DNA from 3 places in the Kitasatospora sp. NPDC101801 genome. Region 3 is predicted to be linked to each of the others. Evidence: predicted binding sites of a transcription regulator. Region 3 holds the regulator's gene; each other region holds the start of a gene.
What was found. Region 3 encodes HrcA, which represses chaperone genes, less so after heat shock. Its sites were predicted from a motif close to TTNGCACTCNGNNNNNCNGAGTGCNAA; they were not measured.

Region 1 (7,717 bases), on a different contig from region 3:
GTCCGGCGCAGCCGGGTGGCCAGCGCCAGCTCCTCGTCGGGCTTGAACTCCCGCAGTTCGGCGAGCAGCGCCTGCCCCTGGTCGGTCAGCAGGGCCCGGAACGATTCGATCTCCACGGGCCCATTCTGCCGCTCCGGGTCAGTTGCACCGGCCGCTGCCGCTGAAGCAGGGCTGGTAGTTCGAGGGGAGCGGCTCGGGCTTGGGGTCGTGGTCGTGCCGGTGCTGGTAGGCGTAGTTCGCCCCGCCGGTCAGCAGCACCGCGGTCAGCAGCAGCCCGTGCAGCACGGCGGTGACCCGCAGCCGCCCGCGCCAGGCGAGCGCCGTCACGGCCAGCAGCCAGAGGGCCAGCGCGCCGATCGTCAGGATCGGCGTCCAGTCGTACGGCTCCGGCCCGGCGTCCTGGTCACCCCAGTGCCGGAAGGCCAGCGAGACGAAGGCGAACCAGCCGCCCACTGCGGAGAGCAGCAGGAACAGGAACGCCGAGACGAGGTCCGTCGCGAGGTCCGGACGAGGGCGGGTGGCAGCCGGCATGGTGCCGATCCTGCCCGGCCGGGGCGGGCTCGCGCATGAGTACGGGTACTCGTTTCCGGCGGTTCTCCGGGCCACGCCGTTGGCACTCTGGTTGACTGAGTGCTAACGGCCGCCTATGGTCGTTCCTGGCACTCCCCACCGGGTGAGTGCTAACGCGATGAAGCGAGTCTGACCCCCGCGACGGCAGACCCGTTCCCATCGCCACCTACCTGAAGAACAACCCCGTAATCTCCGAAGGGGAGCTCGGACGTGACCGCCAGCAGCAAGGTTGCCATCAAGCCGCTCGAGGACCGCATTGTGGTCCAGCCGCTCGACGCCGAGACCACCACGGCCTCCGGCCTGGTCATCCCGGACACGGCGAAGGAGAAGCCCCAGGAGGGCGTCGTCCTGGCCGTCGGCCCGGGTCGCTTCGAGGACGGCCAGCGTCTCCCGCTGGACGTCGCCGTCGGCGACATCGTCCTGTACTCGAAGTACGGCGGCACCGAGGTCAAGTACCAGGGTGAGGAATACCTGGTCCTCTCGGCGCGCGACGTTCTCGCCATCATCGAGAAGTAAGACGTACCAGCCCGCCCCGGATTCTTGTCACCAGTGACAGGGGCCCGGGGCGCGGTTGTTGGCTCACGCCGTCAGTAGACCCCTTTAGGAAACGGAATCATGCCGAAGATCCTGCAGTTCGACGAGGACGCCCGCCGCTCGCTCGAGCGTGGCGTGAACAAGCTGGCCGACACCGTCAAGGTGACCATCGGTCCCAAGGGCCGCAACGTCGTCATCGACAAGAAGTTCGGCGCCCCGACCATCACGAACGACGGCGTCACCATCGCCCGTGAGATCGAGCTGGACGACCCGTACGAGAACCTTGGCGCGCAGCTCGTCAAGGAGGTCGCCACCAAGACCAACGACGTCGCGGGCGACGGCACCACCACCGCCACCGTGCTGGCCCAGGCCCTGGTCAACGAGGGTCTCCGGAACGTCGCCGCCGGCGCCGGCCCGGCCGCCCTGAAGAAGGGCATCGACAAGGCCGTCGCCGCCGTCTCCGCGCACCTGCTCGCCAGTGCCCGGGAGATCGAGGGCAAGGAGGACGTGGCTGCCGTCGCGTCCCTGTCCGCCCAGGACCAGCAGGTCGGCGACCTGATCGCCGAGGCGATCGACAAGGTCGGCAAGGACGGTGTCATCACCGTCGAGGAGTCGAACACCTTCGGCGTGGAGCTCGACTTCACCGAGGGCATGCAGTTCGACAAGGGCTACCTGTCGCCGTACTTCGTCACCGACGCCGAGCGTCAGGAAGCGGTCCTCGAGGACCCGTACATCCTGATCAACCAGGGCAAGATCTCCTCGATCCAGGAGCTCCTCCCGCTGCTCGAGAAGATCCTGCAGGGCGGCACCTCCAAGCCGCTGCTGATCATCGCCGAGGACGTGGACGGCGAGGCGCTCTCCACCCTCGTGGTCAACAAGATCCGTGGCACCTTCAACGCCGTCGCGGTGAAGGCCCCCGGCTTCGGCGACCGCCGCAAGGCCATCCTCGGCGACCTGGCCACCCTCACCGGTGCCACCGTCATCTCCGAGGAGGTCGGCCTCAAGCTCGACCAGGCCGGCCTGGACGTGCTGGGCACCGCCCGCCGCATCACCATCACCAAGGACGACACCACGGTCGTCGACGGTGCCGGTGACTCGGAGGCCGTGGCCGGTCGCGTCAACCAGATCAAGGCCGAGATCGCCAACACCGACTCGGACTGGGACCGCGAGAAGCTGCAGGAGCGCCTGGCCAAGCTGGCCGGCGGCGTCTGCGTGATCAAGGTCGGCGCGGCCACCGAGGTCGAGCTCAAGGAGCGCAAGCACCGTCTCGAGGACGCCATCTCGGCGACCCGCGCGGCGGTCGAGGAGGGCATCGTCGCCGGTGGCGGCGCCTCCCTCGTGCACGCCCAGAAGGTTCTCGACGGCGGCCTCGGCCTGACCGGCGACGAGGCGACCGGTGTCGCCGTGGTCCGCAAGGCGCTCGCCGAGCCGCTGCGCTGGATCGCCCAGAACGCCGGCCTCGAGGGCTACGTCATCACCCACAAGGTCGCGGAGCTGGAGGCCGGTCACGGCTTCAACGCCGCCACCGGCGAGTACGGCGACCTGCTGAAGGCCGGCGTCATCGACCCGGTCAAGGTCACTCGCTCCGCCCTGGAGAACGCGGCCTCGATCGCGTCCCTGCTGCTCACCACCGAGACCCTCGTGGTCGAGAAGCCCGCCGACGAGGAGCCGGCCGGCCACTCGCACGGCGGCCACGGCCACGCGCACTGACGTCCCGTCAGGTCTCACCCGAGGCCCGGCCCCCCGTTCCGACGGGGAGCCGGGCCTCCGGCGTTCCCGGGCGGCCCACGCTGTGGCAGTCAGGGGCTCGGGGCTGTGCTGATGTGCGGCTCCGCCGCATGGGCGACGCCGGCGGCACACGCTGCGGCAGCCAGGGGCTCGGGGAACTGCGACGCCCACCCCGGGACGGGAGCACAGTGCGGGAGCGGTCAACCCCGGGCGTGGCTGAGGTCTGCGATAGGTGCGGGTTCAGGCGAAAGTGCCTGACCCTGCACGCGGCGATCACGCTTTGGAGGCCGACGTCGCAGTTCCCCGAGCCCCTGAGGTGGTTGGCCATTCGCTCAAAGCATCGCTTATAACTGAGGCATGATCGAGGCCCGTCATCTCCGTGTCCTGCGCGCCGTCGCCCGCAGCGGTTCGTTCTCCGCCGCCGCCCGGGAGCTGGGCTGCACGCAGCCCGCGGTGAGCCAGCAGATGAAGGCGCTGGAGAAGTCGGTGGCGACCCCGTTGGTGGCCCGGTCGGGCAAGGGAATGCAGCTGACCGAGGCGGGCCAGGTGCTGTTGAAGCACGCGAACGGGATCCTCTCCGGCCTGTCGGCCGCCGAGGAGGAGGTGGCCGCGATCGCGGGACTGCGGGCCGGACGGGTGCGGTTGGTGTCGTTCCCGACCGCGAGTTCCACCCTGGTGCCGCCGGCGGTGGCCCGTCTGCGGGGCGCCCGTCCGGGGGTGCGCGTGTCGCTGGTGGAGGCGGAGCCGCCGGAGTCGCTGGCGATGCTGCGGGGCGGCGAGTGCGAGGTGGCGCTGGCGTTCCGGTACCCGGACTCGCACGGCGGGGCCGCCCTGCCCGCCCCGTACACCACCGCCCGGGAGGCGCGGGCCGAGGCGACCCTGGAGGCGGCCGCCAGTCTGGCCGCGAACGACTGGTCGGACCTGGTGGTCCGGCCACTGCTGGACGACCCGCTGATCGGCCTGCTCCCGATCGGCCACCCGTTGGCGGCCAGGGACGAGAGCAGGCCGGTGGACCTGGCGGAGCTGGCGGCCGAGCAGTGGATCGCGGGCTGTCCGCAGTGTCGGGGGCACCTGGTGGAGCTGTGCGCGGGGGCGGGCTTCGAGCCGCGGATCGACTTCGCCACCGACGACTACCCGGCGGTGGTCGGGCTGGTGGCGGCCGGGCTCGGGGTGGCGGTGCTGCCGGGCCTCGCGCTGGAGGCGGTGCGGCACTCGGGGGTGGCCGCGGTACCGGTGCGGGCCGCCTCGGGAGCCCCGGCGGTGCGGCAGGTGGTCGCGCTGACCCTGCCGGATCTGGCGGAGGTCCCGGCCGTGGCGCTGATGCTGGACCAGCTCGCCGGGGCGGCCGCCGACCGGTAGTCGGGGCGGGGTTCGATGATGAAACGTTTCTGCACTACCTGACGCGGGATCAGCGCCTGATCGTGGCCGGCAGGGTGAGCGGAACCTCGACCAGCCGGTTGCGCGAACGGCCCATCAGTTCCTCGCGCTCGTCCTCGGTGAGGCCGCCCCACACGCCGTACGGCTCGCGGACCGCCAGCGCGTGCGCCGCGCACTCGGTCCGGACCGGGCAGCGCATGCAGACCTCCTTGGCGCTTGCCTCGCGCGAACTGCGCGCGGCCCCGCGCTCGCCCTCCGGGTGGAAGAAGAGCGAACTGTCCACACCGCGGCAGGCGGCGGAGAGCTGCCAGTCCCAGAGGTCTGCGTTGGGGCCGGGGAGGCGGGAGAAGTCTGCCATGGCTCTTGTATCCCTTCATGGACTGCTGGAGGAGTCTCGGTCTGCGCGGCGAGGCTGCTCGGAGCCGGTATGGACACCTGGAAATATGACTTACGGCAACCACTGGGACAAGTCACTCACAGAGGTACACAACAGTCAATGACCGCACAGAAGCTATAAAACCGGACAAACGGGGCATGACGTTTGCAGGTACCGGCGTGGCATTCGGGTGGCGCCGGGGGCGTGAGCCTGTCCCCGAGGGCGCTGGTGGTGCGCGGCATGCGTGTGATCAGCACAAATGCGCGGCGTGTGCACCGCGATGCGGCTGATCGGTAACGGGTCGGCCACGTACAGTGGTGGAGATGGCCCTGAAAGCCGTAACTCATTCGAGTGACGGTCGTTGGAAGTGCGGAGGCGGTTAGCAGGCGCTGGACGTCGGGAACGATCGCGGGAGACCGTCGGTCCGACCGGAGTCCTCCGTCGTTCGGCCGTGTCGGAGAGATTCGTACCAGCCAGGAGGCTCAACGTGACGCGGATCAGCTGCGGAGGACGGTCATGACATCCGTACTCGTCTGCGACGATTCCCCCCTCGCCCGGGAGGCGCTTCGCCGCGCGGTGGCGACGGTCCCCGGTGTCGACCGGGTGACCACGGCGACGAACGGTGAGGAGGTCCTCCGCCGTTGGGTGGCCGACCGCTCCGATCTCGTCCTGATGGATGTCCGGATGCCCGGCCTGGGTGGGGTGGAGACGGTCCGTCGGCTGCTCTCGGCCGACCCGGGGGCCCGGATCATCATGCTCACGGTGGCCGAGGACCTGGACGGGGTCGCGCTCGCGGTCGCCGCCGGGGCCCGGGGCTACCTGCACAAGGACGCCTCGCGCGCCGAGCTGCGGGCCACCGTCACCCAGGCCCTGGCCGACCCGACCTGGCGGCTCGCCCCGCGCCGGCTGCGCAGCCCCGACATGGGCGCCGCACCGACTCTGACGGCGCGTGAGATCCAGGTGCTCGAAGGGATGAGCCACGGCCGGAGCAACGCCGAGATCGGGCGCGAGCTGTTCCTCTCCGAGGACACCGTGAAGACGCACGCCAGGCGGCTGTTCAAGAAGCTCGGCGCCTCGGACCGCGCGCACGCGGTGGCGCTCGGTTTCCGCTGGGGCCTGGTCCGCTGACCGGTCCTCATCGGCCCGGCGGCACTTGTGCTCGCTCAGACGTATGACGTTACGGTCCCGAGGCTGCACCATGGAGTAGTGGAGCACCTCGGGGACCAGCGGGCGGAGGCGGCGGTGGGGGAGGCGCATAACGTTCCGATGCACAACTCCGGACGCGGTGCCATGTTTTCCGCTCCGACCAGGCACCATGGACCGATGCGCGACGACGATCCTCCCCGAGTCGGCGGTTCGCCCTCGGCAGGGGTGGGCTCGGTCGAGCTGAGCTCCCTGGTCGCGGCGGCGGTGGCGGGCGAGGGCCCGGCCGTCGAGGCCCTGCTGGCGTACGTCCACCCGCTGGCCCTGCGTTACTGCCGGGGTCGGCTGGTCAGGCTGCCCGGCGGCGCCAGGCACCACGTGGACGACGTGGCCCAGGAAGTCTGTGTGGCCGTGCTCTGCGCGCTGCCCCGGTACAAGGACGAGGGGCGTCCGTTCGAGGCGTTCGTCTACGGGATCGCCGCGCACAAGGTGGCCGACCTGCAGCGGGCCGCGATGCGCGGGCCCGGTTCGACCGCGATCCCGCCGGACGACCTGCCGGAGCTGCCGGACGACGCGCTCGGCCCCGAGGAGCGGGCGCTGCTGAGCAGTGACGCGGCCTGGGCCAAGGAGCTGCTCTCCAATCTGCCGGCCCGTCAGCGCGAGCTGGTGCTGCTCCGGGTGGCCGCCGGGCTGTCGGCGGAGGAGACCGGGGAGGTGCTCGGGATGTCGCCGGGCGCGGTCCGGGTGGCCCAGCACCGGGCGCTCAGCCGGCTCCGCGCGCTGGCCGAGCTGACCGAGGAACCTTCCTGACCTGGAAGGGTTCCGGGCCCGGCGGCGTTGTCAAGGGGGCGCGAGTTCGGCATTCGGGATGCCAGTACCATGGGGTATCGGCGCCTGGGCAGGTCGCCAAAGTTTCGCGGGTGCGCGCGGGGTTCCGTTGGAGGTTCCTCCAGGGCCCGGGTGTCTTGGCGGTCTTAGCTGGTGCCGGTTCGAGAGCAGCGTGCCCGGCACCCTCACCGGGCGCGGCATCAGATCGACGGCCGCCACGGAAGGTCCCCACTCATGTCCTACAACGCCGCAGGCGTACCCGAGAAGTTCGCGATGCTCGGACTGACCTACGACGATGTCCTGCTGCTGCCCGGTGCCTCCGAGGTGCTCCCGAACCAGGTCGACACCTCCTCCCGGGTCTCCCGCAACGTCCGCGTGAACATCCCGCTGCTCTCGGCCGCGATGGACAAGGTGACCGAGGCCCGGATGGCGATCGCGATGGCCCGGCAGGGCGGCGTCGGCGTGCTGCACCGCAACCTGTCGGTCGAGGACCAGGCCAACCAGGTCGACCTGGTCAAGCGTTCCGAGTCCGGCATGGTGACCGACCCGATCACGGTCGGCCCGGAGACCACGCTCGGCGAGGCGGACGCGCTCTGTGCCAAGTTCCGGATCTCCGGGGTGCCGATCGCGGACGAGGCGGGCAAGCTGCTCGGCATCGTCACCAACCGCGACATGGCCTTCGAGTCAGACCGGCACCGCAAGGTCCGCGAGATCATGACCCCGATGCCGCTGATCACCGGCAAGGTCGGCATCTCCGGTGAGGACGCGATGGCGCTGCTCCGCCGTCACAAGATCGAGAAGCTCCCGCTGGTCGACGACGAGGGCCGGATCAAGGGCCTGATCACGGTCAAGGACTTCGTCAAGGCCGAGAAGTACCCGAACGCCGCCAAGGACGCCGAGGGCCGCCTGCTGGTCGGTGCCGCCGTCGGCGCCTCCGCCGAGGCCTTCGACCGGGCCCAGGCCCTGGTCGCCGCCGGGGTGGACTTCCTGGTGGTGGACACCTCGCACGGCCACAGCCACAACGCGCTGTCCTGGATCTCCAAGATCAAGTCGGCCGTCGCGGTCGACGTGGTCGGCGGCAACGTGGCCACCCGGGACGGCGCCCAGGCGCTGATCGACGCCGGCGTGGACGGCGTGAAGGTCGGCGTCGGCCCGGGCTCG
Region 2 (7,717 bases), on a different contig from region 3:
TGTGCACTCCCCCGCCCCTGTTGACCCTCTGCTCCAGCGCGAGCGCGACCACCTCGCCGCCTCCCGGGAGGCGCTGCGCGCGATGCGCGCCGACGTCGAGTCACTCGACCTGCGCGACGTGACCGGCACCTGGGTCTCCGCCGCCGTGCTGCAGAACCAGATCACCAACCGGATCGCCGCCCTCGCCGACCTGGCGCACACCCCGCTGTTCTTCGGACGGCTGGACTACCTGCACGCGATCAGCGAGGAGCAGGCCGAGGGCGGTGTGGGCGAGCGGTTCTACATCGGGCGGCGGCACGTGCACGACGCCACCGGCGACCCGATGGTGATCGACTGGCGGGCCCCGGTCTCCCAGCCGTTCTACCGGGCCAGCCGGACCGATCCGCTGGACGTCGACCGTCGGCGCCGGTTCGGTTACACCGGCGGCGAGTTGACCGCGTACGAGGACGAGCACCTGAGCGACCCGGCCGAGACGGACGGCGCCTCCGCCCTGCTCGCCGCCGAGATCGAGAAGCCCCGCGTCGGCCCGATGCGGGACATCGTCGCCACCATCCAGCCCGAGCAGGACGAGATCGTCCGGGCCGAGATCGGCGGCACCGTCTGCGTCCAGGGCGCCCCCGGCACCGGCAAGACCGCGGTCGGCCTGCACCGGGTCGCGTACCTGCTGTACGCGCACCGCGACCGGCTCGCCAAGTCCGGCACCCTGGTGGTCGGGCCGAACCGGTCCTTCCTGCACTACATCGAGCAAGTCCTGCCCGCCCTGGGTGAGTTGGACGTCGCCCAGGCGACCGTGCAGGAACTGGTCAAGCACGTCGAGATCCGCGCCGAGGACCCGTCCGAGGCCGCCCGGCTGAAGGGCGACGCCCGGATGGCCGAGGTGCTGCGCCGGGCCGTCCGGTCCGGCATCCGCCTGCCGACCGAGCCGCTGGTGGTGGTCCGCGGCTCCCGCCGCTGGCGCCTGCCGGTGTACGAACTCACCGAGATCATCGAGGAGTTGCGCGGCCGGGAGATCCGCTACGGCGCGGCCGGCGCGGCACTGCCGCAGCGGCTGGCGCACGCGGTCCTGTTGAAGATGGAGCAGGGCGGCGAGGCCCCCGACGACCGGGTGCAGGACGCGGTGGCCCGCAACCCGCAGGTCAAGGCCCTGGTCAAGCAGTGCTGGCCGCCGGTGGACCCGGCCAAGCTGGTGCACCGGCTGCTCACCGACGCCGAGTTCCTGGCGAGTTGCGCGGACGGCATCCTGACCGAGGACGAGCAGGCCACCCTCCGCTGGGCCAAGCCCGGCCGTTCGGTGAAGACCGCACCGTGGACCGCCGCCGACGCCGTCCTGGTCGACGAGACCGCCGACCTGGTGCAGCGCACCGCCTCGCTCGGCCACGTCGTACTGGACGAGGCGCAGGACCTCTCGCCGATGCAGTACCGGGCCGTCGGCCGCCGGTGCAGCACCGGCTCGGCCACCGTGCTCGGCGACCTCGCCCAGGGCACCACCCCCTGGGCGACCGGCAGTTGGGCCGAGGCCCTGCACCACCTCGGCAAGCCGACCGCCCACATCGAGGAGCTCACCAAGGGCTTCCGGGTCCCCGAGGAGGTGATCGCGTACGCCTCCCGACTGCTGCCCGCGATCGCCCCCGGTCTGGCGCCGGCCACCTCGGTCCGCGACGCCCCCGGCTCGCTGACCCTCCGTCAGGTCGAGCCAGAGGAACTCGACTCGGCGCTGGTGACGGCCTGCCGCAGCGCCCTGCGACGCGAGGGCTCGACCGGGCTGATCGCGGCGGACGCCCGGATCCCCGCCCTCTCCGCCGCCCTCACGGCAGCCGGGCTGGCCCACCTCGAACCCGGCACCGAGACCAGCGCCGACGCCCGCCTCACCCTGGTCCCCGCCTCCCTCGCCAAGGGCCTCGAGTACGACTACGTGGTCCTCGACGAACCCGCCGCAGTGGTCGCCGGCGAACCCGACCCACGGACCGGCCTGCGCCGCCTCTACGTCGCCCTGACCCGAGCCGTCTCGGGCCTGGCCGTCCTGCACGCCCAGCCCCTCCCCGAACAGCTGCGCTGAGCGAGGAAGCTCGGGGCTCTGCTGATGTGCGGCTCCGCCGCGCGGGCGACGGTGACCTTTAGGCAGACGCTTCGGGAGAGTCAGGGGCTCGGGGAACTGCGACGCCGGCCTCGGGAAAGGTGATCGCTGCGTGGGTGGTCAGGCACTTTCGCAGTGACCCGAACGCCAGATCTCCTCGCAGTTCCCCGAGCCCCTGGGTAGTCGACCGCTGAGCACCTGCCTACGGCGCAGCCCCGAGCCCCTGGGTAGTCGACCGCTGAGCGCCTGCCCAGAACGCAGCCCCGAGCCCCTGGGTAGTCGACGGCTGAGCGCCTGCCTACGGCGCAGCCCCCGAGCCCCTGGACCCGTAAGACCGAGCGCCCTGCAAAAGAGCTATGCGTCGATCAGGCTGCGCCAGTGGGCGACCTTCGCGGCGTCGACCGGGGTGTCCCAGCCGTTGGCGCGGACCGGGCCGCCGACGTGGAAGCCGTCGAAGCCGGCGGCGCGGAGGTCGGGGATGTGTTCGGCGCGGAGGCCGCCGCCGATCAGGATCTGCTGGCGGTAGCCGGGGTCGCCCGCCTTGGCGAGTTCGCCGGCCAGCACCTCCCGGCCGTCGCTCACGCCGGCCGCGGAGCCGGAGGTGAGGAAGGTGTCCAGCCCGGGCAGGTCGCCCACGGCGGCCCGGACGGCGGCCCGGTCCGCGCTGTGGTCGATCGCCCGGTGGAAGGTCCAGCGGCAGCCGGCCACCGCCTCCGCGACGGCCCGGGTCGCGGCCAGGTCCACCGCACCCTCGGCATCCAGGAACCCGAAGACGAACTCCTCGGCACCCTCGGCCCGCAGCGCGGCGGCCCGCGCCTGCAGCTCGTCCAGGCTGCCGGGGGTGAAGCCGTCCCGGAGCCGGAGCATCACCCGGAGCGGGATGCGGACCGCGTCCCGGATGGCCACGAAGTCCGCGAGGGCGGGGGTGAGACCGTCGGCGGCGATGTCGGCGACCAGTTCGAGGCGGTCGGCACCGCCCGTCTGGGCAGCCCGGGCGTCCTCCGCCGTCAGCGCGATCACTTCGAACATTGGTCTAGACATATCGCTTACCCTGCCATATCCGGAGGCCCGTCGGCGAGCCCTCTGCACGGGAAACAGTCCGGCCCCGCCGAGGAGGGGCCCGCGCTTCCCAGCATGGCCACCGCCCGGCGGGGCCGCATCCCGCGCGGGTGTGGCCGCCGGACCGGCGTCGGGAAGAATGACCGCCATGACCACCGCGCTGCTGGACCGCTGGACCGCCCTGCTGCTCCGCACCGGAGCCACCGTCGACCCCGCGCCGTACGGGCGCGACCTGCTCGCCCGGTGGGCCGAACCGCAGCGGCACTACCACCGCACCGCGCACCTGACGGCCGTCCTGGACCAGATCGACGCCCTGGCCGGACACGCCGAGGACCCGGACGCCGTCCGGCTGGCCGCCTGGTTCCACGACGCCGTCTACAAGCCCGACCGTTCCGAGAACGAGGAGCGCAGCGCCCAGCTCGCGATCCGCGCCCTGCGCGAGGCCGGGCTGGCCGAGGCGCTGGTGGAGGAGGTCGCCCGGCTGGTCCGGCTCACCGTCGGCCACCACCCCGCCCCCGGCGACCGGAACGGCGAGGTGCTCTGCGACGCCGACCTGGCCGTACTCGGCGGCACCCCCGAGCAGTACGCCGACTACGCGGCCGCCGTCCGCACCGAGTACGGCTTCGTCCCCGAGGACGCCTTCCGGACCGGACGGGCCGAGATCCTGCGACAGCTGCTCGCGCTGCCCGCGCTCTACCGGACGGACCACGCCCGGGAGCGGTTCGACGCCCCCGCCCGCCGCAATCTGGCCGCCGAGCTCATGCTCCTGGAGCGCTGACCGGCCGGCCGGCCTTCCGCCGCCGCAGCCCGGCCGCCGTCAACCGGGCCACCAGCTCCTTGCTGCCGACCGGCTGCGCGCCGAGCCCCACCGCCTGGTCGTACCAGGCGGCCGGGATGTCGTAGTGGTCGCGCTCGAAGCCGCGCGCGGGCGCGCCCAGCCGTTCGGCGAAGGCGTGCAGTTCCTCGTACGAGACGTCGCTCACCAGGTGCGACCAGTGCTTCCCGTGCCCAGGCCAGGACGGCGGGTCGATCAGGATCACGACAGCGCACCCACCGGCGCCACCACGGCCGCCTCCTTGCCGCACACCCAGTGCGGCTCGGGCCCGAGCTCCGGCTCCACGCTCAACGCGTGCGGGTCCCCCTCGGCGGCGCACACCTCGCACAGCGGCCAGCGCCCGTACGCCTCCAGCAGCTTGTCCTGGACGTCCTGCGCGACCAGGCCGAGCACGTAGTCCGTCCCGTCCGGCCACTGCTCCAGCCACCAGCGCCGGTGCGTCACCGCGTCCTCCACCAGCGACACCACCTGCGGGTCGGCCACGTCCCGGGCGGTCAGGTCGGCGAGGATCAGCGCCCGCGCACTGTGCAGCGCGGCTTCGATGTCAGAACTCATCCGTCCATTGTCCCGCAGCCCGCCACGGAGCCGGAAACGCCGGCGGAACGCCGCAGGGCGGCCTCCCCGGTGAAGGGGAGACCGCCCTGACGGACGTTCAGAACGTTCCGATCCTCGGGAGGATCAGAAGTCCATGTCGCCACCCGGCATGCCGCCGCCCGCGGGGGCACCGGCCTTCTCGGGCTTGTCGGCGATGACGGCCTCGGTGGTGAGGAAGAGCGCCGCGATGGAGGCGGCGTTCTGCAGCGCCGAGCGGGTGACCTTGGCCGGGTCGATGATGCCCGCGGCGATGAGGTCGACGTACTCGTTGGTCGCGGCGTTCAGGCCCCAACCGGGCTGCAGGTTGCGGACCTTCTCCACGACGACGCCGCCCTCGAGGCCGGCGTTGACCGCGATCTGCTTGATCGGGGCCTCCAGCGCGACGCGGACGATGTTGGCACCGGTGGCCTCGTCGCCCTCGAGCTCCAGCTTGTCGAACGCGACCGAAGCCTGCAGCAGCGCCACGCCACCACCGGCGACGATGCCCTCCTCGACGGCGGCCTTCGCGTTGCGAACGGCGTCCTCGATGCGGTGCTTGCGCTCCTTGAGCTCGACCTCGGTCGCAGCGCCGGCCTTGATCACGGCCACGCCGCCCGCGAGCTTCGCCAGGCGCTCCTGGAGCTTCTCGCGGTCGTAGTCCGAGTCGCTGTTCTCGATCTCGGCGCGGATCTGGTTGACCCGGCCGGCGACCTGGTCGCTGTCGCCGCCACCGTCGACGATGGTGGTCTCGTCCTTGGTGATGACCACCTTGCGGGCGGTGCCCAGCAGGTCGATGCCGGCGTTCTCGAGCTTGAGGCCGACCTCCTCGGAGATCACGGTGCCACCGGTGAGGATGGCGATGTCGCCGAGCATGGCCTTGCGGCGGTCACCGAAGCCCGGGGCCTTGACGGCGACGGACTTGAAGGTGCCACGGATCTTGTTCACGACCAGGGTCGACAGGGCCTCGCCCTCGACGTCCTCGGCGATGATGACGAGCGGCTTGCCGCTCTGCATGACCTTCTCCAGCAGCGGGAGCAGGTCCTTGACCGAGCCGATCTTGGAGTTGGCGATCAGGATGTACGGGTCCTCGAAGGACGCCTCCATCCGCTCCAGGTCGGTGGCGAAGTACGCGGAGATGTAGCCCTTGTCGAAGCGCATGCCCTCGGTGAGCTCGAGCTCCAGACCGAAGGTGTTGCTCTCCTCGACGGTGATGACACCTTCCTTGCCGACCTTGTCCATCGCCTCGGCGATGAGCTCGCCGATCTGGGTGTCGGCGGCCGAGATGGAGGCCGTCGAAGCGATCTGCTCCTTGGTCTCGACATCCTTGGCCTGGGCCAGCAGCTGGTCGGAGACGGCCTTGACGGCCTTCTCGATGCCGCGCTTCAGGGCCATCGGGTTGGCGCCGGCCGCGACGTTGCGCAGACCCTCGCGCACGAGCGCCTGGGCCAGCACGGTGGCGGTGGTGGTGCCGTCGCCCGCGACGTCGTCGGTCTTCTTGGCGACCTCCTTGACGAGCTCGGCACCGATCTTCTCGTACGGGTCCTCGAGCTCGATCTCCTTGGCGATGGAGACGCCGTCGTTCGTGATCGTGGGGGCGCCCCACTTCTTCTCCAGGACGACGTTGCGGCCCTTGGGGCCGAGCGTCACCTTGACGGCGTCGGCAAGCTGGTTCATGCCACGCTCAAGGCCGCGGCGAGCTTCCTCGTCAAACGCGATGATCTTGGCCATCGGAAGTGGTCCTCCAGGACACGGTCGACTGCACCGGACCGAGGGGCGCCCGCGACGGACGGCCCTGGTGTGCGGGGGTCTTGTCCCCTACCGCTCCCGGGGGCCTCACCGACCCGGTCCGTTGTCACTCTCATGCTGCGAGTGCTAACGCCAATGATTAGCACTCTCGGGTATCGAGTGCAAGCCCAATCGTGGTAGTGACACGCAGATCCGTGATCCCGGCGGGGACGCCGACGGGCCCGTACGACGATGTCGTACGGGCCCGTCGACCAAGCAGGTGACGCCAGCTCGCGGCCGAGCCGAGGTCCCCAGGGGTTCGAAAAGGTCAGACCGCCGCGCGGACCATGTCCGCCTGCGGGCCCTTCTGTCCCTGGGAGATCTCGAACTCGACCCGCTGGCCCTCCTCGAGGGTGCGGTAGCCGTCCATCTGGATCGCGCTGTAGTGGACGAACACGTCCGCACCACCGTCGACCGCGATGAAGCCGTACCCCTTCTCCGCGTTGAACCACTTGACGGTGCCCTGAGCCATTCCGAACTCCCCTTGTGCTGTGCTGGCCCTTCGCGGACCCGCAGGATGCGGGCCCAGGTCTGAACAGGCACGCCCGAGGGAACCCCCCCTGGGCGCAGCCGCGCTCGCCGCAAGCGCCCCACCGGTGCACCGCGAGGCGACCCGGCCGACGGGTGAATGCGTCGATCGCGGCTGAATGTATCCGGACAGACGCCCTCTGCAACAGGGCCAACCTTGCCGAATTCATCGGCAGTCGAATGGGATATCGCGGGAGGAAGGCGGCAGAGCGTGGCAATTCACTCCGGGCATAGCGGACTCATCACCGCAAAATGCGGCCAGATTTCTGACGCTTGCCTGACATCTTCTGTCTCACGCGGTCCGGCGGATGTCTCAATGGCCGGACGGGCCTTGCGTACGCGATCGGCTGACGGTGCGTGGGGAGCGCGGCGGTAAGAGCGGGGATACGCCGACTTCCGTCGCACTCTACTCCCTCCCGGGTGCCCGCTTTTCCACCCGGCACAGAGCCGCGCCGCCGTCGGAAGCGGAAATAGGGATTCCGGTTCGGACGGCGGCGCGGCCGTATTCGGTGAAGTTCGGGAACTCAGCAGCCGCCGGCCACCGCGGGAATGATCGAGATGCCCGCGCCGTCCTTGATCTCGGTCGCCAGGCCCTCGGCGAAACGCACGTCGTCGTCGTTCACGTACACGTTCACGAAGCGGCGCAGCTTGCCCGCGTCGTCCAGCACCCGGGCGGCGATGCCGGGGTGGTTGGCGTCCAGGTCGGCGATGACGGCACCCAGGGTGTCGCCCTCGGCGGTGACCTCGGCGACGCCGCCGGTGTAGGTGCGCAGGATGGTCGGGATGCGGACGGTGGCGCTCATGCACGGGCTCCTAGCGGGGAGGTGGGAGGGGATCAGGCGGAGGCGAGACCGGCGGCCCGG
Region 3 (7,717 bases):
TGGCGGACGGGGTCGTTCGCGACCTGGTGGACTGACGGCGGTTCACCCTTGAGTGGCTGACCGGCAGCGCGGGTTTCTCGGTACCTTGGTGACAGCCGTCCGAGGGAGCCAGTGATGACAGCCGTGGATGACCGGGTCATACGGATCTTCGAGAACCTGGAGGTTCCGGAGGGATTCAAAGCTGAGCTCATCAGGGGCGAAATCGTGATGATGGCCGGGCCGGACATGGTGCACAACCTGATCGTGGCCGCGATCCAGCACCAGATCCCCTACGCGGCGTGGCGGGCACTGCAGACGCAGGACCTCACCATCCCGGGAGACCGGAGCGAGCCGCAGCCGGATCTGGTGGTCTTCGAACGGGGAGCCGTGGAGGAGTCGGGGCGTCTGCTGCCCGCCCCTGCGGTGAAGCTGGCCGTCGAGGTGGTTTTCAAGACCAGCGTGGACCGGGACTACCGGACCAAGCGCAGGATGTACGCCGAAGGCGCCATCCAGGCCTACCTCATCGTCGACCCGATCGAGAGCGTCTGCACGCTGCTCACCGAACCGAGCGACGACGGCGCCCTCTCACGGCTGCCGGACTACCGGAGCGAGCGGACCAGCCGGTTCGGGGACCCGATTCCGATCGACGTGCTCGGGCTGACCCTGGATACCGCGGACTTCCAGGGCTACGCCGCCTGATCCGTGACGAAGTCGATCAACTCCTCGACCCGGCCCAGCAGGGCCGGGTCGAGGTCGCGGTAGGAGTTCACCGAGGCGAGGATGCGCTTCCAGGCGGCGGGGGTGTCCTCGGGCCAGCCGAGGCGGCGGCAGACGCCGAGCTTCCACTCCTCGCCGCGCGGGACGTCCGGCCAGCCGGGGATGCCGACGCTGCCCGGCTTCACGGCCGCCCAGACGTCGATGTAGGGGTGACCGACGATCAGCACCTCGGCGCCGGTGACCTGCTGGGCGATCCGGTGCTCCTTGGTGCCGGGCAGCAGGTGGTCGACCAGCACGCCCAGCCGGCGGCCGGGGCCCGGGCCGAACTCGGCGACGATGGCCGGCAGGTCGTCGATGCCCTCCAGGTACTCCACCACCACGCCCTCGATCCGCAGGTCGTCGCCCCAGACCCGTTCGACCAGCTCGGCGTCGTGCCGCCCCTCGACGTAGATCCGGGACTCGCGGGCCACCCGGGCCCGGGCGCCGGGCACCGCGACCGACCCGGAGGCGGTCACCTTCGGCCGGGCCGGAGCGGCGGCCGCCACCGGCCGGACCAGGGTGACGACCCGACCCTCCAGCAGGAAGCCGCGCGGCACCAGCGGGAACACCCGGTGCTTGCCGAACCGGTCCTCCAGCGTGACGGTGAACCCCTCTGCCGTCCGCTCGCAGCGCACCACCGCCCCGCAGAACCCGGTGGCCGCCTCCTCCACCACCAGATCCCGCTCGGCCGCCACCTCGGGGGCGGGCTGCTGCCGCTTCCACGGCGGGGTGAGGTCCGGGCCGTACTCCCTGCTGCGCATGGCACCGATCCTACGAGAGCTGACCCGCCGTCACCCGGACCGGGGGAGACGGGTCGCCGGCCTGCCGGCCGACCCGGGACGGCCCTGTGAAAGAGTGCGGGCGACTTCGGATTCGTTGGGGGAACCAGTGCGTGCACGTCCTGCGGTGATGGCTGCCGCCGCTCTGGCGGTCCTGGCCGTCCCGGCCTGCTCGTCCGCCGCCCGCCCGGCGGAGGCGACCGCGTCCGCCCGGGTGCCGCTGCGGGCCGGTCTGCTGACCCAGGAGCGGCTGCCGCCCGGCTTCGAGCTGCTGACGGCCGAGATCGACTCGACGACCACCGGCGCCCCGCACCGCCCCGCCTCCACCGTCCCGATCGCCGAGATGCCGTGCTCCGAACTCGGCGTCGACTCCTTCATGACGGCCCACGCCCCGCCGGCCGAGGACGTGGCGGTGGGCCTGCAGCAGGAACCGGCCGACGGTGCCGGGGACGGGTGGTTCGGGCAGGAGGTGCTCGACCGCTACCCGTCCGGCCGGGCCGCCGAGGTGATGGTCGCCATCCGCGGTGCCGCGCAGCGCTGTGCCTCCTACACCCGCACGCTCGGGGACGGCACCCCGGTCCAGGACGTGGTGTCGACGGCGGGGGCCGCGGTGCCGGCCGACGACATCCTGGTGCTCCGCATCGTCTCGGCCCACCCGGGCCAGGACGACCCGTTCGTCACCGAGACCGGCTTCGCGCGGATCGGTGACGTGATCCTGACGGTGCAGCAGGTGGTCGCCCAGAATCCGTCCGCCGGTGTGCGGGCCGTCCTGGTCCCGGCGGTCGAGGCCTACCGCGCGGCCGGCTGATCCCTACAGTCCCGGCGCGCCCCAGACCGGGAACCAGCGGGTGAGGTCCTGCTCCACCCGCAGGTCGTTCCCGAGCATCGCCTTGACCTGGAGCTCCAGCGGATTGTCGCGTTTCTCACCCGGCAGCGGGGCGAACGGGTAGAAGGTGCCGCGCTTGTACAGGTAGACCAGGCCGAGCGGGCGGTCGGCCGCGTTGCGGAAGCCGACGATGGAGCAGAGCAGCTGGGGGCCGAAGCCGTTCGCCTCCAGCTCGCTGTTGACCGCGTGCAGGTCGTTGACCAGGTCGGGCAGCTCCTCGGGGGTGTGCCGGGCGAGCAGCCAGGAGTAGCCGTACGAGTCCTGCGAGACCTCGACCGGGACGCCGCCGCGTTCGGTGTCGGCGTCCAGCAGGGCGCGGATCTGTCCTGCCACCTCGGTGAAGGCGGCGCCCTCGACGGCGGCGAAGCAGACCGAGCCGAAGCCGGTGGGGCGGAAGCCGGCGGCGGCCTCCAGGGTGAGGGCCGCGGAGGGCACCCCGAAGAGCTGGTCGAGGTCGGGCCGGACCGGCTTGCTGCGGCCGAACAGGGCGTTCAGGAATCCCATCGGGTCGGTGCCTCCTCAGCGGCCGAGCTCGGCGGAGATCCGGCCGAGCTGCTCCAGCCGCCGCTCCAGCGACGGGTGGGTGGACATCAGTTGGCTCGCGGCCTCCCGGGCGCTCAGCGCCGGGGCGAAGTAGAAGGCGTTGTACGGCTGCGCCCGGCGCAGGTCCTCGCTCGGGATGGCGGCGATCTGGCCGGTCACCTTGGTCAGCGCCGAGGCCAGCGCGCTGGGCCGCCCGGTGAGCTGGGCGGCGGCCCGGTCGGCAGCCAGCTCGCGGTAGCGGGACAGCAGCCGGGTGAGCAGGAAGCTCGCCGCGTAGACCACCATGCTGACCAGCGGGACCAGGATCATCGCCAGCGCGGCGTTGCTGTCGTTGCTGCGGCCGCGCCCGTTCATCAGGCCGCCGTACAGCGCGATCCGGGTGATCACCCCGGCCAGCACGCCGAGGAAGCCGGCGATGGTCATCACCGCCACGTCCCGGTGCGCCACGTGCGAGAGCTCGTGCGCGAGCACGCCCTCCAGCTCCTCCGGCTCCAGCCGCCGGAGCAGTCCGGTGGTGACGCAGACCACGGCGCGCTCGGGGTTGCGGCCGGTGGCGAAGGCGTTCGGCATGTCGGTGTCGGTCACCGCGACCCGGGGCTTGGGCATGTCGGCCAGCGCGCACAACCGGTCGATGGTGCCGTGCAGTTGCGGGTACTCCTCGGGCGTCACCTCGCGGGCGCCCATCGCCCGCTGGGTGATCCGGTCGCTGAACCAGAACTGGGCCACGAACAGTCCGCCGGAGATCAGCACGATCAGCGGCCAGGCCCCCCGGAGCAGCACTATCAGCAGCCCGGTGAAGCCGACGTAGAGCAGTCCGATCAGGAACATCGTGGTGACCATCCGACCGGTCAGCCCGCGGTCGGGTGCGAAGCGGGAGTGCTGACCTGACGACATGGCTGCTCCTTATGTCCGGATCTGTCGCTTTCGATGCTGCCACTTGCCGGGAGCATTCGACGGGCGGCGCGGGTGGGACAGGGAGAAGGATCACCAGGCGGTGCCGTTCCTGCCGCCGGGGTCGGGCCTTACACTGGCAGGTACTGTCCTGGCACTCTGCCCAGCTGAGTGCCAGGGGACGGGTCAGGTCGGGACGGAAGCGAAGACGGAGGTGCGTGGCCATGTACAGCGAGCGGCCGTTGGACGACCGCAAGCTCGCGGTGCTGCGCGCGATCGTCCAGGACTACGTCGGCACCGAGGAGCCGGTCGGCTCCAAGGCCCTGGTGGAGCGGCACAACCTCGGCGTCTCCCCGGCCACCGTGCGCAACGACATGGCGGCCCTGGAGGAGGACGGCTACATCCACCAGCCGCACACCAGCGCCGGCCGGATCCCCACCGACAAGGGGTACCGGCTGTTCGTGGACCGGCTGGCCGAGGTCAAGCCGATGACCGCCCCCGAGCGCCGGGCGATCCGGCACTTCCTGGACGGCGCGGTGGACCTGGACGACACGGTGGCCCGTACGGTCCGGCTGCTCGCGCAGCTGACCCGGCAGGTCGCGGTGGTCCAGTACCCCTCGCTGTCCCGCTCGACGGTGCGTCACGTCGAGCTGGTGGCACTGGCCCCGGCCAAGGTGATGCTGGTCCTGATCACCAACACCGGCCGGGTCGAGCAGCGGATGGTCGACTGCCCCGGGGCGGTCGGCGAGACGGTGCTGGCCGACTTGCGGGCCAAGCTCAACACCGAGGCGGTCGGCCGGCCGCTGCCCGAGGTGCCCGGTCTGCTGGAGGACCTGCCGGCGGCTTTCGAGCCCGCCGACCGGCCCACCGTCAGCACCGTGCTGGCCACCCTCTTCGAGACGCTGGCCGAGCAGAACGAGGAGCGGATCATGCTGGCCGGTACGGCCAACCTGACCCGCTTCGGCCACGACTTCCCGCTCACCATCCAGCCGGTGCTGGAGGCCCTGGAGGAGCAGGTCGTCCTGCTCCGTCTCCTGGGTGAGACGGCGGACGCGGGGATGACGGTCCGGATCGGCCACGAGAACGCCTACGAGGGGCTCAATTCCACCTCCGTGGTCTCGGTCGGCTACGGTTCGGGCGATCAGAGTGTCGCGAAGCTGGGCGTGATCGGACCGACCCGGATGGACTACCCGGGCACAATGGGGGCGGTGCGAGCGGTGGCACGGTACGTGGGTCAGATCCTGGCCGAGTCCTAACAGAGCACTGTCAGACCAGTCGCAGCACTTCTAGAGGCGGAACAAGCGGAGCATTTGGTGGCCACGGACTACTACGCGGTACTCGGCGTCCGACGGGATGCGGGGCAGGACGAGATCAAGAAGGCGTTCCGGCGCCTTGCCCGCGAACTGCACCCGGACGTCAACCCGGACCCCAAGACGCAGGAGCGGTTCAAGGAGATCAACGCCGCTTACGAGGTGCTCTCGGACCCGGCCAAGCGCCAGGTCTACGACCTCGGTGGCGACCCGCTGTCGCCCAACGGCGGCGGTGCGGGCGGCTTCGGCGCGGGCGCGGCGGGCTTCGGCTTCTCCGACATCATGGACGCGTTCTTCGGCGCGGCCTCCGGCCAGCGCGGGCCGCGCTCGCGCACCCGGCGCGGCCAGGACGCGATGATCCGGCTGGAGATCACCCTGGAGGAGGCCGCGTTCGGCACCACCAAGGAACTCCAGGTGGACACCGCCGTCACCTGCACCACCTGCTCCGGCGAGGGCGCGGCCCCCGGCACCTCGGCGCAGACCTGTGACATGTGTCGCGGCAAGGGCGAGGTCTCCCAGGTCACCCGGTCCTTCCTGGGCCAGGTCATGACCTCGCGGCCGTGCCCGCAGTGCCAGGGCTTCGGCACCGTGGTCCCGACCCCGTGCCCCGAGTGCGCGGGCGACGGCCGGGTCCGGGCCCGCCGCACCCTGACGGTGAAGATCCCGGCCGGTGTCGACAACGGCACCCGGATCCAGCTCGCGGGCGAGGGCGAGGTCGGCCCCGGCGGCGGCCCCGCCGGCGACCTGTACGTCGAGATCGCCGAGACCAGCCACCCGACCTTCCAGCGGCGCGGGGACGACCTGCACTGCACGGTCACCATCCCGATGACGGCCGCCTCGCTCGGCACCCAGGTGCCGCTGCAGACCCTGGACGGTCTGGAGGAGGTCGACATCCGGCCCGGCACCCAGTCCGGCCAGTCGATCCCGCTGCACGGCCGGGGCATCACGCACCTGCGCGGCGGCGGCCGGGGCGACCTGATAGTGCATGTCGAGGTGCAGACCCCCACCAAGCTCGACCCCGAGCAGGAGGACCTGCTCCGCCGCCTCGCGGTGCTGCGCGGTGAGGAGCGGCCTTCGGGGACGTTCGCACCGGGCCAGCAGGGTCTGTTCTCCCGGCTGAAGGACGCGTTCAACGGCCGCTGAGCCGGATCCAGGTACCAGGCTTCGAGGTAAGGCACGCGCATGACCGCCCCCGTGTTCGTCGTGGACACCGACCGTCTCGCCGGGATCGCCCCCGGCGGGGTGGTCCGGCTGGACGGCCCCGAGGGGCGGCATGCCGCCGCCGTGAAGCGCCTGGAGCCCGGGGAGGCGCTCACCCTCGCCGACGGCCTCGGCCTCGGCGTCGAGGGCACCGTGGCGGCCGTGCACGGCAAGGACGCGCTGGACGTCACCGTGCTGGGCGTCCGTCAGGAGCCCGCGCCCACCCCCCGGATCGTGGTGGTCCAGGCCCTGCCGAAGGGCGACCGCGGCGAGCTCGCGGTGGAGACCATGACCGAGGTCGGGGTCGACGTGGTGATCCCCTGGGCCGCCTCCCGCTGCATCACCCAGTGGAAGGGCGACCGGGGCGCCAAGGCCCTCGCCAAGTGGCGGGCCACCGCCCGGGAGGCGGGCAAGCAGTCCCGCCGGCTGCGGTTCCCCGAGGTCCGCGAGCCGATGACGACGCGTCAGCTGGCCCCGCTGCTGGCCTCGGCGGCATTCGCCGCCGTCCTGCACGAGGAGGGCTCCGCCCCGCTCGCCACCGCCGTGCTCCCCGCGAGCGGTGACCTGGTCCTGATCGTCGGCCCCGAGGGCGGCGTCTCCCCGGACGAACTCGCCACCTTCGCCGAAGCCGGCGCCGCCCCGTACCGGCTCGGCCCCTCCGTCCTCCGCACCTCCACAGCGGGCGTGGCGGCAGGCGCCCTCCTCCTCGGCCGCACCGGCCGCTGGACCTGACCTTCCGCAGGCGCTCAGCCCGCTACGGAGTCAGGGGCTCGGGGCTGTGCTGATGTGGGCGCCGCCGACTTTTTGGCAGGTGGTCAGCCCGCTACGGAGTCAGGGGCTCGGGGAACTGCGACGCCGGCCTCGGAAAAGGTCACCGTTGCGTGGGTGGTCAGGCACTTTCGCAGTGACCCGAGCGCCAGATCTCCTCGCAGTTCCCCGAGCCCCTGGGTAGTCGACCGCTGAGCGCCTGCCTACGGCGCAGCCCCCGGGCCCCTGGGTAGTGCAAGTGGACGCCCTGCCTACGGCGCAGCCCCCGGGCCCCTGGGTGGTGCAAGTGGACGCCCTGCCAGTGGCGCAGCCCCCGGGCCCCTGGGTGGTCGACCGCCGAGCGTCTGCCGAAGGTGCAGCCCCGAGCCCTGGGATAGTGCAACTAACCCGTGTGCGGAAGTGCCCGGGCTGCATAGAGTGACGCAGTGACGACCTCTGCGAGCGCGTATCTGCGCCATCCCCACCTGCACGGCGACCTGGTGACCTTCGTCGCCGAGGACGACATCTGGCTCGCGCCGCTGGGCGGTGGTCGGGCCTGGCGGCTGACCGCCGATCAGGTGCCGGTCGGGCACCCCAGGTTCGCGCCGGACGGCCGGCACGTCGCC

Region 1: the regulator HrcA is predicted to act here: its motif matches at 611-637, upstream of groES (co-chaperone GroES).
Region 2: the regulator HrcA is predicted to act here: its motif matches at 6,427-6,453, upstream of groL (chaperonin GroEL).

The regions. Positions count from the first base shown of each region.
Region 1 is NZ_JBIWML010000007.1:171,028-178,744, forward strand. It holds gene ACIRPK_RS12415 (SAM-dependent methyltransferase) at 1-116, opposite strand, end outside; gene ACIRPK_RS12420 (DUF6234 family protein) at 139-531, opposite strand; gene groES (co-chaperone GroES) at 781-1,086, shown strand; gene groL (chaperonin GroEL) at 1,186-2,814, shown strand; gene ACIRPK_RS12435 (LysR substrate-binding domain-containing protein) at 3,190-4,191, shown strand; gene ACIRPK_RS12440 (WhiB family transcriptional regulator) at 4,241-4,567, opposite strand; gene ACIRPK_RS12445 (response regulator transcription factor) at 5,102-5,713, shown strand; gene ACIRPK_RS12450 (sigma-70 family RNA polymerase sigma factor) at 5,909-6,538, shown strand; gene guaB (IMP dehydrogenase) at 6,791-7,717, shown strand, end outside.
Region 2 is NZ_JBIWML010000008.1:88,768-96,484, reverse strand. It holds gene ACIRPK_RS13150 (HelD family protein) at 2-2,056, shown strand; gene ACIRPK_RS13145 (copper homeostasis protein CutC) at 2,429-3,103, opposite strand; gene ACIRPK_RS13140 (hypothetical protein) at 3,282-3,911, shown strand; gene ACIRPK_RS13135 (DUF4031 domain-containing protein) at 3,892-4,173, opposite strand; gene ACIRPK_RS13130 (hypothetical protein) at 4,170-4,523, opposite strand; gene groL (chaperonin GroEL) at 4,647-6,269, opposite strand; gene ACIRPK_RS13120 (cold-shock protein) at 6,595-6,798, opposite strand; gene ACIRPK_RS13115 (ubiquitin-like small modifier protein 1) at 7,379-7,657, opposite strand; gene thrC (threonine synthase) at 7,690-7,717, opposite strand, start outside.
Region 3 is NZ_JBIWML010000002.1:320,346-328,062, reverse strand. It holds gene hemW (radical SAM family heme chaperone HemW) at 1-35, shown strand, start outside; gene ACIRPK_RS05735 (Uma2 family endonuclease) at 115-678, shown strand; gene ACIRPK_RS05730 (DUF3097 domain-containing protein) at 666-1,496, opposite strand; gene ACIRPK_RS05725 (hypothetical protein) at 1,645-2,322, shown strand; gene ACIRPK_RS05720 (hypothetical protein) at 2,326-2,904, opposite strand; gene htpX (zinc metalloprotease HtpX) at 2,920-3,837, opposite strand; gene hrcA (heat-inducible transcriptional repressor HrcA) at 4,059-5,090, shown strand; gene dnaJ (molecular chaperone DnaJ) at 5,148-6,287, shown strand; gene ACIRPK_RS05700 (16S rRNA (uracil(1498)-N(3))-methyltransferase) at 6,327-7,076, shown strand; gene ACIRPK_RS05695 (PDZ domain-containing protein) at 7,538-7,717, shown strand, end outside.